One region of the Paenalcaligenes sp. Me52 genome, then DNA from elsewhere that is predicted to be linked to it. Evidence: predicted binding sites of a transcription regulator. Region 1 holds the regulator's gene; the other holds the start of a gene.

Region 1 (4,364 bases):
CGCGATCGGCCAACACATACCCTTTTTGCAATGCCATTGCGACAGTACCTTCGGCTTGATCGGAGGGAACTGTAGAAATTGCTTGATGCAGATGTGGGTCGAATTTATCGCCTGCTTGTGGCGCTACTTCTTTAAGCTGGTTGCGTGTGAACGCGTTATCCAACTGACGCAGCGTGGTTTCTACACCTTCACGGAAGGCTTCAATCGTTTGTTCTTCTTGTGCTAGCGCAGCTTCCAAACTATCACGTACTGGCAGCAGGCTTTCAGCAAAAGACTCTGTACCAAACTTACGGGCTTTAGATACTTCTTCATCCGCACGACGGCGAATGTTTTCCATTTCGGCTTTAGCGCGCAGCAACTGGTCGTAGTACTGAGCTACTTTAGCCTGAGCTTCTTCCAACTGCTGATCCAGTCCAGACTCGACAAGCGATTCTGCTGCCACATCAATGGACTCGTTTTCAGGTTGGTTGTCTTCAGGAATCTGGTTTTCGTTCTGGTCTGTTGATGCAGACATAATGGATCTCCACGGCAAAAAAACATCACTGTTTTTCATATGGGGATCACACACCCCATATTCAAGAGATCCATGGTTATTTTTACATTTAGCTTATGCGAGCCAGCCTGCAGCGTGTTCGCGAACCAATTGCGCTAAACCATCTACCCACTCTGCATCATCGTTCAAGCAAGGAATATAGGCGAAATCTTGCCCGCCCTCTTCTAGGAACGCATCACGGCACATGAGTTTGATTTCTTCCAGTGTTTCCAAACAATCCGCTAAAAACCCAGGGCACACCACATGCACGTTTTTCACCCCTTCCTTAGCCCACTGACGCAACAGCGGTTCGGTGTAGGGTTCTAACCAACGTTCGGCCCCAAAACGACTTTGGAAGGCAGCCTGCACTGGCACTCCAGTGGTTTCCAACTCACGGCGTAATGCTGCCGTGGTCAACATGCACTCGCGGTGGTACGGATCGCCCTTTTCTGCACAACGACGTGGCAAACCATGAAAGCTCAGCAGCAAACGCTCTGGTTTGCCCTGCGCTTCCCAGTAGGTAGTAATGGATTTTGCTAACGGCTTTATGTACGCAGGATGATCACAATAACTACGTATAAAACGTAGCTCAGGCTGATTACGCATTTTCGCGGCATAACGCGTTACAGCATCTACCGCCGTGGCTGTGGTACTTGCCGCATACTGTGGATACAACGGCACCACCAAGATGCGCTCACAACCCTGTGCACGCAGTTTATCTACAGCTCTTTCTACGGACGGGTTGCCATAACGCATCGCCAGTTCTACTTTGACGTGTTGGCCAGTTGGGTCCAGACGTTGCTGCAACCCATCTGCTTGGCGCTGGCTATACACCAACAGCGGAGCCCCTTCAGGCATCCAGATCATTTGGTATTTTTCCACCAACTTACGTGGTCTGAATGGCAAGATTGCCCCACGTAAAATCAATTGCCACACGGGCTTTGGAATCTCAATCACACGCGGATCCGACAAAAACTCTTTGAGGTAACGTCGTATGGATCCGGCATCGGGTTGATCCGGAGTACCCAGATTCATCACAACTATGCCTACTGGCGTAGCTGGACGACTGGCAATGTGGGCATCCAACAAAGATGGATCCGATGGTTCAGGCAAATAGGTAGTTAACAGCATATGTACGCCCTATGCGCCGCACTGAACCCTCTAGTGCAGCGCCATTCTGGTCAATTGTTCTGGTTACAGCTCAAGGCATTGGACAATAACTTGGCGGTGATGTCCACGATAGGAATCACCTTGTCGTAAGCCATACGTGAGGGACCAATCACCCCCAAGGTGCCTACCACCTCGCCATCCACACCATAAGGCGCTGTCACCATGGAAACGTCGTCTAAAGGCAACAACGTGGAGTCACCACCAATATAAATTTGTACGCCATGCGCATGACTGGATGCATCCAATAAATGCAGCAATTCAGTTTTCTTTTCAAACAGCTGGAACAGGCGGCGTAAACGGCTTAAGTCGTCCGTCATTTCGCTCACGTCCAAGAGCTTACTTTCGCCGAAAATCACCACATCCTCTTCAATGTCGGACTCAGCCGTACTAGCTGCTACCGCTGCCTGCATCAACTTGGAAATGTCTACTTGCAAGCTGGACAGCTCGTCTGCTAGCGACTCACGCACTACAGAAAACGATTTGCCTGAAAAGTGCTGATTAAAGAAATTGCTAGCTTCGGTAAGCTCTTCTTCGCGATACTCTCGTGACATGAACAAAATACGGTTTTGCACATCACCGTCGGGCGATACCATGATTAGTAGCACCCGTTTTCCCGAAAGACGAATGAACTCAATATGTTTGAAAGTTTGAGCACGACGCGGCACCATCACCACACCAGCAAACTGCGACAAATTAGACAACAACGCTGCGGCTGATGACACCGCACGCGCCGGCTCTTCCATAGGTAAACGTAGTTGTAAGGGCTCGATGTGAGGCACCTCGAACTGCGGTACTGCCAAGAGCCTATCCACAAACATACGGTACCCTTGAGGCGTTGGTATACGCCCCGCCGATGTATGCGGACTATGAATGAGCCCTAAGTCTTCCAGATCAGCCATCACGTTGCGTATGGTGGCTGGTGACAAGTCAAAAAGCCTAGATAGGGTACGTGACCCAACCGGCTGACCGTCAGCTATGTAACGCTCAATTAATAGCGTCAATAATGCACTTGATCTATCGTCCAGATATTTTGCCATGCTTATTTCATACACTCACATCAGGATCAAACTGCAGCATCAATGCCCTAAACCCTTACACAATTCTATAATCCAGTAATTCAGATTATCCTATTCCTATTCCATCATAAGGCAATTTACCTCATGCATTTCAAAACGGTCGCCCTCGTGGGTCGCTATCATGACTCGGGACTTGATGCCCCGCTGCGAGCCGTTGCCCACACGCTGAAGCAAGCGGGTTGCTCGGTCATTATAGAAAGCGACACAGCGCGCTACACCGGTATACAGGATATCCCCTGTGTCAGTTTTGACGAAATTGGCCAACAAGCTGATCTCGCTATCATCGTGGGCGGTGACGGCACGATGCTGGGTGCCGCACGTCAATTGGCACACAGTGGCGTCCCCTTGATTGGGATTAACCACGGGCGACTAGGTTTCATCACCGACATACCCTTGCCACACGCTCACGAAGCGCTCACCAGTGTCATCAACGGTCAGTACGAAACTGAACACCGCAGCCTGCTGGAAGGCCGCATCATACGCGATGGTGAAACATTGGTTTCTGGCATCGCGCTCAATGATATCGTAATTAACCGTGCTGGTCGTGGTGGCATGATTGAGCTGCGTGTAGAGCTGGATGGTGTGTTTATGCACCGCCAACGTGCTGACGGTATTGTCGTAGCCACACCAACCGGTTCCACTGCCTACGCACTGGCCGCCAATGGCCCTATTCTGTACCCCACACTCAATGCCTTCTTGCTGGTACCTGTAGCGCCACAAACACTGTCTAATCGCCCTGTAGTAGTGCCTGACAGCAGCACATTGAGTTTAACGATTACCGCATTGGGCAGAGTCGAATCGGGTGCCAGCGTTCACTTTGACATGCAAGCGTGGTCTGACTGCCAACCTGGCGACTGTGTAGAGATTCGCCGCGCTCAGAAAACAGTTTGTTTTATTCACCCCACCGGCTACAGTTTCTTTTCTACTTTGCGTCAGAAATTGGACTGGAACCGTATCCCACAACCCAACGACGCCAACGAATAATCCCTGCTTATGCTGCGATCCCTGCATATACGTGATTTTGTCATTGTGGATGAAGCCCTCATCGATTTCGAAGGCGGCTTCACCGTTTTTTCTGGTGAAACAGGTGCCGGGAAATCCATACTTATAGATGCGTTATCGCTGCTGCTTGGTGCGCGCGGTGACACTCGCGTCATACGCGAAGGATGTGAGAAAACCGATCTCAGTGCGCACTTTGATCTGGATGACGACATTCGGGAATGGCTGAAAAATAACGATTTGGAAGACGGCGAAGATTTACTGCTACGCCGTGTCATCGACGCCCAAGGACGCAGCCGCGCCTACATCAACGGTACTGCTGCCACGTTGGGACAACTGCGTGAAGTGGGTGAGCACCTAGTCGACATTCATGGCCAACATGCTCATCAAAGTCTGCTCAAAAGTGCGAATCAATATGCTTTATTAGATTCCCAAGGCGGGCACCTAGAACTTTCCAAGCAAGTCGCTACAGCATGGAATACTTGGCAATCATTGCAGCAACGCTTGCGCCAAGCTCAAGAACAATCTGCTGGCCTGCAAGCCGAACGCGAAAAACTGCAATGGCAATATGATGAGCTGCAAACCTT
Region 2 (4,364 bases), on a different contig from region 1:
AGCTTCCGCATCCAGCTCTAACCCCAACCACCCCAAATGTGCCACGATACGAGCACGTATTTCTGGACTGTGCTCACCCACACCCGCGGTAAACACCAACGCATCCACACCTTGTGCGGACACACACAACCCCGCCAAACTTTCTGCTACCCGGTAGGCGTAATAATCTACTGCCAATTTTGCAGATGGCGCATCGCTGGCTAACAGCTCACGCATATCGCCGCTAATGCCAGAGATACCTTTAAGGCCAGATTCGTTATAGAGCAGGTTTTGGATTTGAGCGGCTGTCATGTCTTGCTGCTGCATCCACCACAACACCACACCCGCATCTAAACGCCCAGGACGCGTTGCCATAGGCAAGCCATCTAACGCCGTAAACCCCATCGTACTTTCACGACTTAACCCATCTACCACCATCGTGGCTGATGCACCTGAACCTAAGTGTGCAACCAGCACTCGCCCCTGATGCAACCGTGGAATGTTGGCCGCCAAGTATTCACTAATATATTGGTATGACAACCCGTGAAACCCATAACGACGCACACCTTGCTCGTAATATTTTTCGGGCAAGGCGTAGTGGTTCACCATGGTGCTTTGGCAGCAGTGAAAGGCCGTATCCACACACGCCACTTGCAGCATCTCTGGCCAGCGCTCTTTAATCACCGACACAGGAGCCAAGTTATTGTGCTGGTGCAAAGGCGCCAGTGGTGCCAAGCTATCTAAGTACCACAGCACGTCATTATCAATGACTCGGCTGCCTGTCATTTTGACGCCGCCGTGTACGATACGGTGACCTACCGCCACAGGCGCTTTATCTAATTGTGTGGCTAACCATGTCGCCAACAAATCCTGTGCTTGGCGTAAGTTACTGGCTTCTTCTTCACTAAGCTTTTGGTTGATCAGCTCTTTGCCATCAGAGTCCTTCACCTTCAACACCGCCCGTGACGTACCAATTCCCGATACTTGGCCACCAAACCAAAAACGTAGCCCTTCAACTTGCTCTTGGTCTAAGGCATACACGTGAAACTTCAGACTGGAACTACCCGCGTTCACCACCAATAAAGTATCAATACTCATGTTATGACTCCTGCTGAGCCAACAATGCAGCAGCACGTTGTGCCTGCTGGTAGGCAGCATAAACTGACGCCACCGCGCAAGATGCCAAACGTGTTTCGCCACTATCTGCCCTACTGGTCAAGATAATAGGCACGCGCCCGCCCAACACAATGCCAGCAGCTTTAGCGCCCGACATGAAGCTTAGATTTTTCGCCAGCATGTTACCGGCCTCTAGATCAGGTACAACCAGAATTTGTGCCCTGCCAGCGACTGGAGAATGTATGCCTTTGATTTCAGCCGCTGCCACGCTAATCGCGTTATCCAACGCTAACGGACCATCTACCAATCCGCCCGTAATTTGCCCTCTATCGGCCATTTTGCACAGTGCAGCGGCTTCTAAAGTGCTAGGAATTTTGGCTGTCACCTGTTCTACAGCCGACAGCAACGCCACACGCGGCTGCCCCAGTCCTAAACCGTGGTGCAGATCAATGGCGTTTTGAACAATATCCGCTTTAGTAGTGAGATCAGGATGAATATTGATTGCCGCATCAGTAATGAATAGCAAATCGGAATAGCGCGGCACATCCATTAAGAACACATGACTCAGTCTACGTTCGGTACGTAAACCTTTGCCATCAGTAGCCAATACTGCGTGCATCAACTCATCAGTATGCAAGCTGCCTTTCATGAGCAAATCGGCACGTCCTGCCATGACTTCACGTACGGCTATTTCAGCCGACTCGTGGCTATGTGCTGCATTGACGATGCGCACGTCAGAGATATCTAGCTGATGTGCGCTGGCTACCGCTTGGATGCGTGACTCCGGCCCCACCAACACCAAATCAAAAAAACCTTGCTCGCGCGCTTCCAAAGCGGCGGTCAGAGAAACTTCATCGCAGGGATGCGCCACAGCGCACACACGTTTTTCCTGATTTTTCGCCAACGTTATAAATTGGTCATAGAGACTGGACCCGGACATGCTTTGCACTCTCCCTAAACAGAACAGCAATCACATAAAAACATATCTATCAGTACATCATACTTGGGCTTGGACTGCCTTGTGACAGCGCAAGCACTACCACCTGTTACGCACACTAAAGATGTAACAGCGACTTGAAAGCAATCTTACTACCCCCATGTATAAATAATGGGTGGTTAAAGGTAGAGTGAAAAATCCCTAAGTCGCATGTAGTCATGCGTCGTAGGTGAAACATCCAAGACCGCTAACTCCTAGGAGAAACACTTACACCCCCTAGGTATATAGGCTCTTGAATTACAGATTTTCGCCCTTATAATTATTAGCACTCACTCGGGTAGAGTGCTAACACACCTCCCGAACCATTTTTATCAAATTTATTTGCTTTTTTTGAACAGGAGTTCAACCATGGCATTACGTCCTCTGAACGATCGCGTGATCGTAAAGCGTCTGGACAACGAGCGCACCACTGCCTCCGGTATTGTTATCCCTGAGAGCGCTGCTGAGAAACCTGATCAAGGTGAAGTAGTTGCAGTAGGCCCCGGCAAACGCACAGATGACGGCAAGGTTCAGCCCCTGGACCTGAAAGTCGGCGATAAAATTTTGTTCGGCAAATACGCAGGCCAGGCTGTCAAAGTAGACGGCGAAGAGCTGCTGGTTATCCGCGAAGAAGAAGTTCTCGCGATCATCGAGTAACCCTACGTCTCACGTATCAAATTCTAGGAAGAATATACAATGGCTGCTAAACAAGTATTTTTTGGTGATGACGCCCGTTCACGTATCGTACGCGGCGTAAACACACTGGCTAACGCTGTAAAAACAACGATGGGCCCTAAAGGCCGTAACGTAGTGTTGGATCGCTCTTTCGGCGCTCCTACCGTTACTAAAGACGGTGTTTCCGTTGCTAAAGAAATCGAACTGAAAGACAAATTCGAAAACATCGGCGCTCAGCTGGTAAAAGAAGTTGCTTCCAAAACTTCCGACAACGCAGGTGACGGTACTACTACCGCTACTGTATTGGCTCAAGCCATCGTTGAAGAAGGTCTGAAATACGTTGCCGCTGGCATCAACCCAATGGACCTGAAACGCGGTATCGACAAAGCTGTTGCTGTAACAGTTGAAGAGCTGCGCAAACTGTCCCGCCCATGCGCAACTAGCAAAGAAATCGCTCAAGTTGGTTCTATCTCTGCAAACAGCGATACATCCATCGGTGAAATCATTGCTAACGCAATGGACAAAGTGGGTAAAGAGGGTGTGATTACTGTTGAAGACGGTAAATCCCTGGAAAACGAACTGGACGTAGTAGAAGGTATGCAGTTCGACCGCGGCTACCTGTCTCCTTACTTCATCACCAACCCAGACAAACAAGTTGCAGCAATGGATGAGCCTTTCATCCTGATCTTCGACAAGAAAATCAGCAACATCCGTGACCTGTTGCCAGTACTGGAGCAAGTTGCAAAATCCAGCCGTCCTCTGCTGATTATTGCTGAAGACGTTGAAGGCGAAGCTCTGGCTACTCTGGTTGTGAACAACATCCGCGGTATCCTGAAAACTGTTGCTGTTAAAGCTCCTGGCTTCGGCGACCGTCGTAAAGCTATGCTGGAAGACATCGCTATCCTGACTGGCGGTACCGTGATTTCCGAAGAAACCGGTATGTCTCTGGAAACAACTACTCTTGAGCACCTGGGTCAAGCCAAACGCATCGAAGTAGCTAAAGAAAACACAACGATCATTGATGGCGCAGGCGACAGCCCATCCATCGAAGCACGCGTAAAACAAATCCGCGTTCAGATCGAAGAAGCAACTTCCGACTACGATCGTGAAAAACTGCAAGAGCGCGTAGCCAAACTGGCTGGCGGTGTTGCTGTAATCCGCGTTGGTGCTGCAACTGAAGTTGAAATGAAAGAGAAAAAAGCTCGCGTGGAAGATGCTCTGCACGCCACTCGCGCTGCTGTAGAAGAAGGTATTGTTCCTGGCGGTGGCGTAGCTCTGATTCGTGCACGCGCAGCTGTTGCAGCACTGACAGGCGACAACCTGGATCAAGACGCTGGTATCAAACTGGTACTGCGTGCTATCGAAGCTCCTCTGCGCACTATCGTTGCTAACGCTGGTGACGAGCCAAGCGTAGTAGTAAACGCTGTTGCTGCTGGCGAAGGTAACTACGGTTACAACGCTTCCACAGGCGAGTACACAGACTTGGTAGCTGCTGGTGTTCTGGATCCAACCAAAGTAACACGTACAGCTCTGCAAAACGCTGCTTCCGTAGCCAGCCTGTTGCTGACAACTGAAGTTGCCGTTGCCGAAATCGCTGATGACAAGGCTGAAGGTATGC

Evidence for each region. Region 1 encodes HrcA, which represses chaperone genes, less so after heat shock. Its sites were predicted from a motif close to TTAGCACTCNNNNNNNNNGAGTGCTAA; they were not measured.
Region 2: ACLO87_RS11340 (co-chaperone GroES) is a predicted target of HrcA. The motif match lies at 2,355-2,381, and genes of this name have one in related genera.

What each region holds. Positions count from the first base shown of each region.
Region 1 covers NZ_JBKQFO010000001.1:863,435-867,798, reverse strand. The annotation lists gene grpE (nucleotide exchange factor GrpE) at 1-514, opposite strand, end outside; gene hemH (ferrochelatase) at 608-1,663, opposite strand; gene hrcA (heat-inducible transcriptional repressor HrcA) at 1,714-2,727, opposite strand; gene ACLO87_RS04050 (NAD kinase) at 2,863-3,762, shown strand; gene recN (DNA repair protein RecN) at 3,772-4,364, shown strand, end outside.
Region 2 covers NZ_JBKQFO010000002.1:28,957-33,320, forward strand. The annotation lists gene ACLO87_RS11330 (acetate/propionate family kinase) at 1-1,077, opposite strand, end outside; gene ACLO87_RS11335 (phosphate acetyltransferase) at 1,079-2,035, opposite strand; gene ACLO87_RS11340 (co-chaperone GroES) at 2,441-2,728, shown strand; gene groL (chaperonin GroEL) at 2,768-4,364, shown strand, end outside.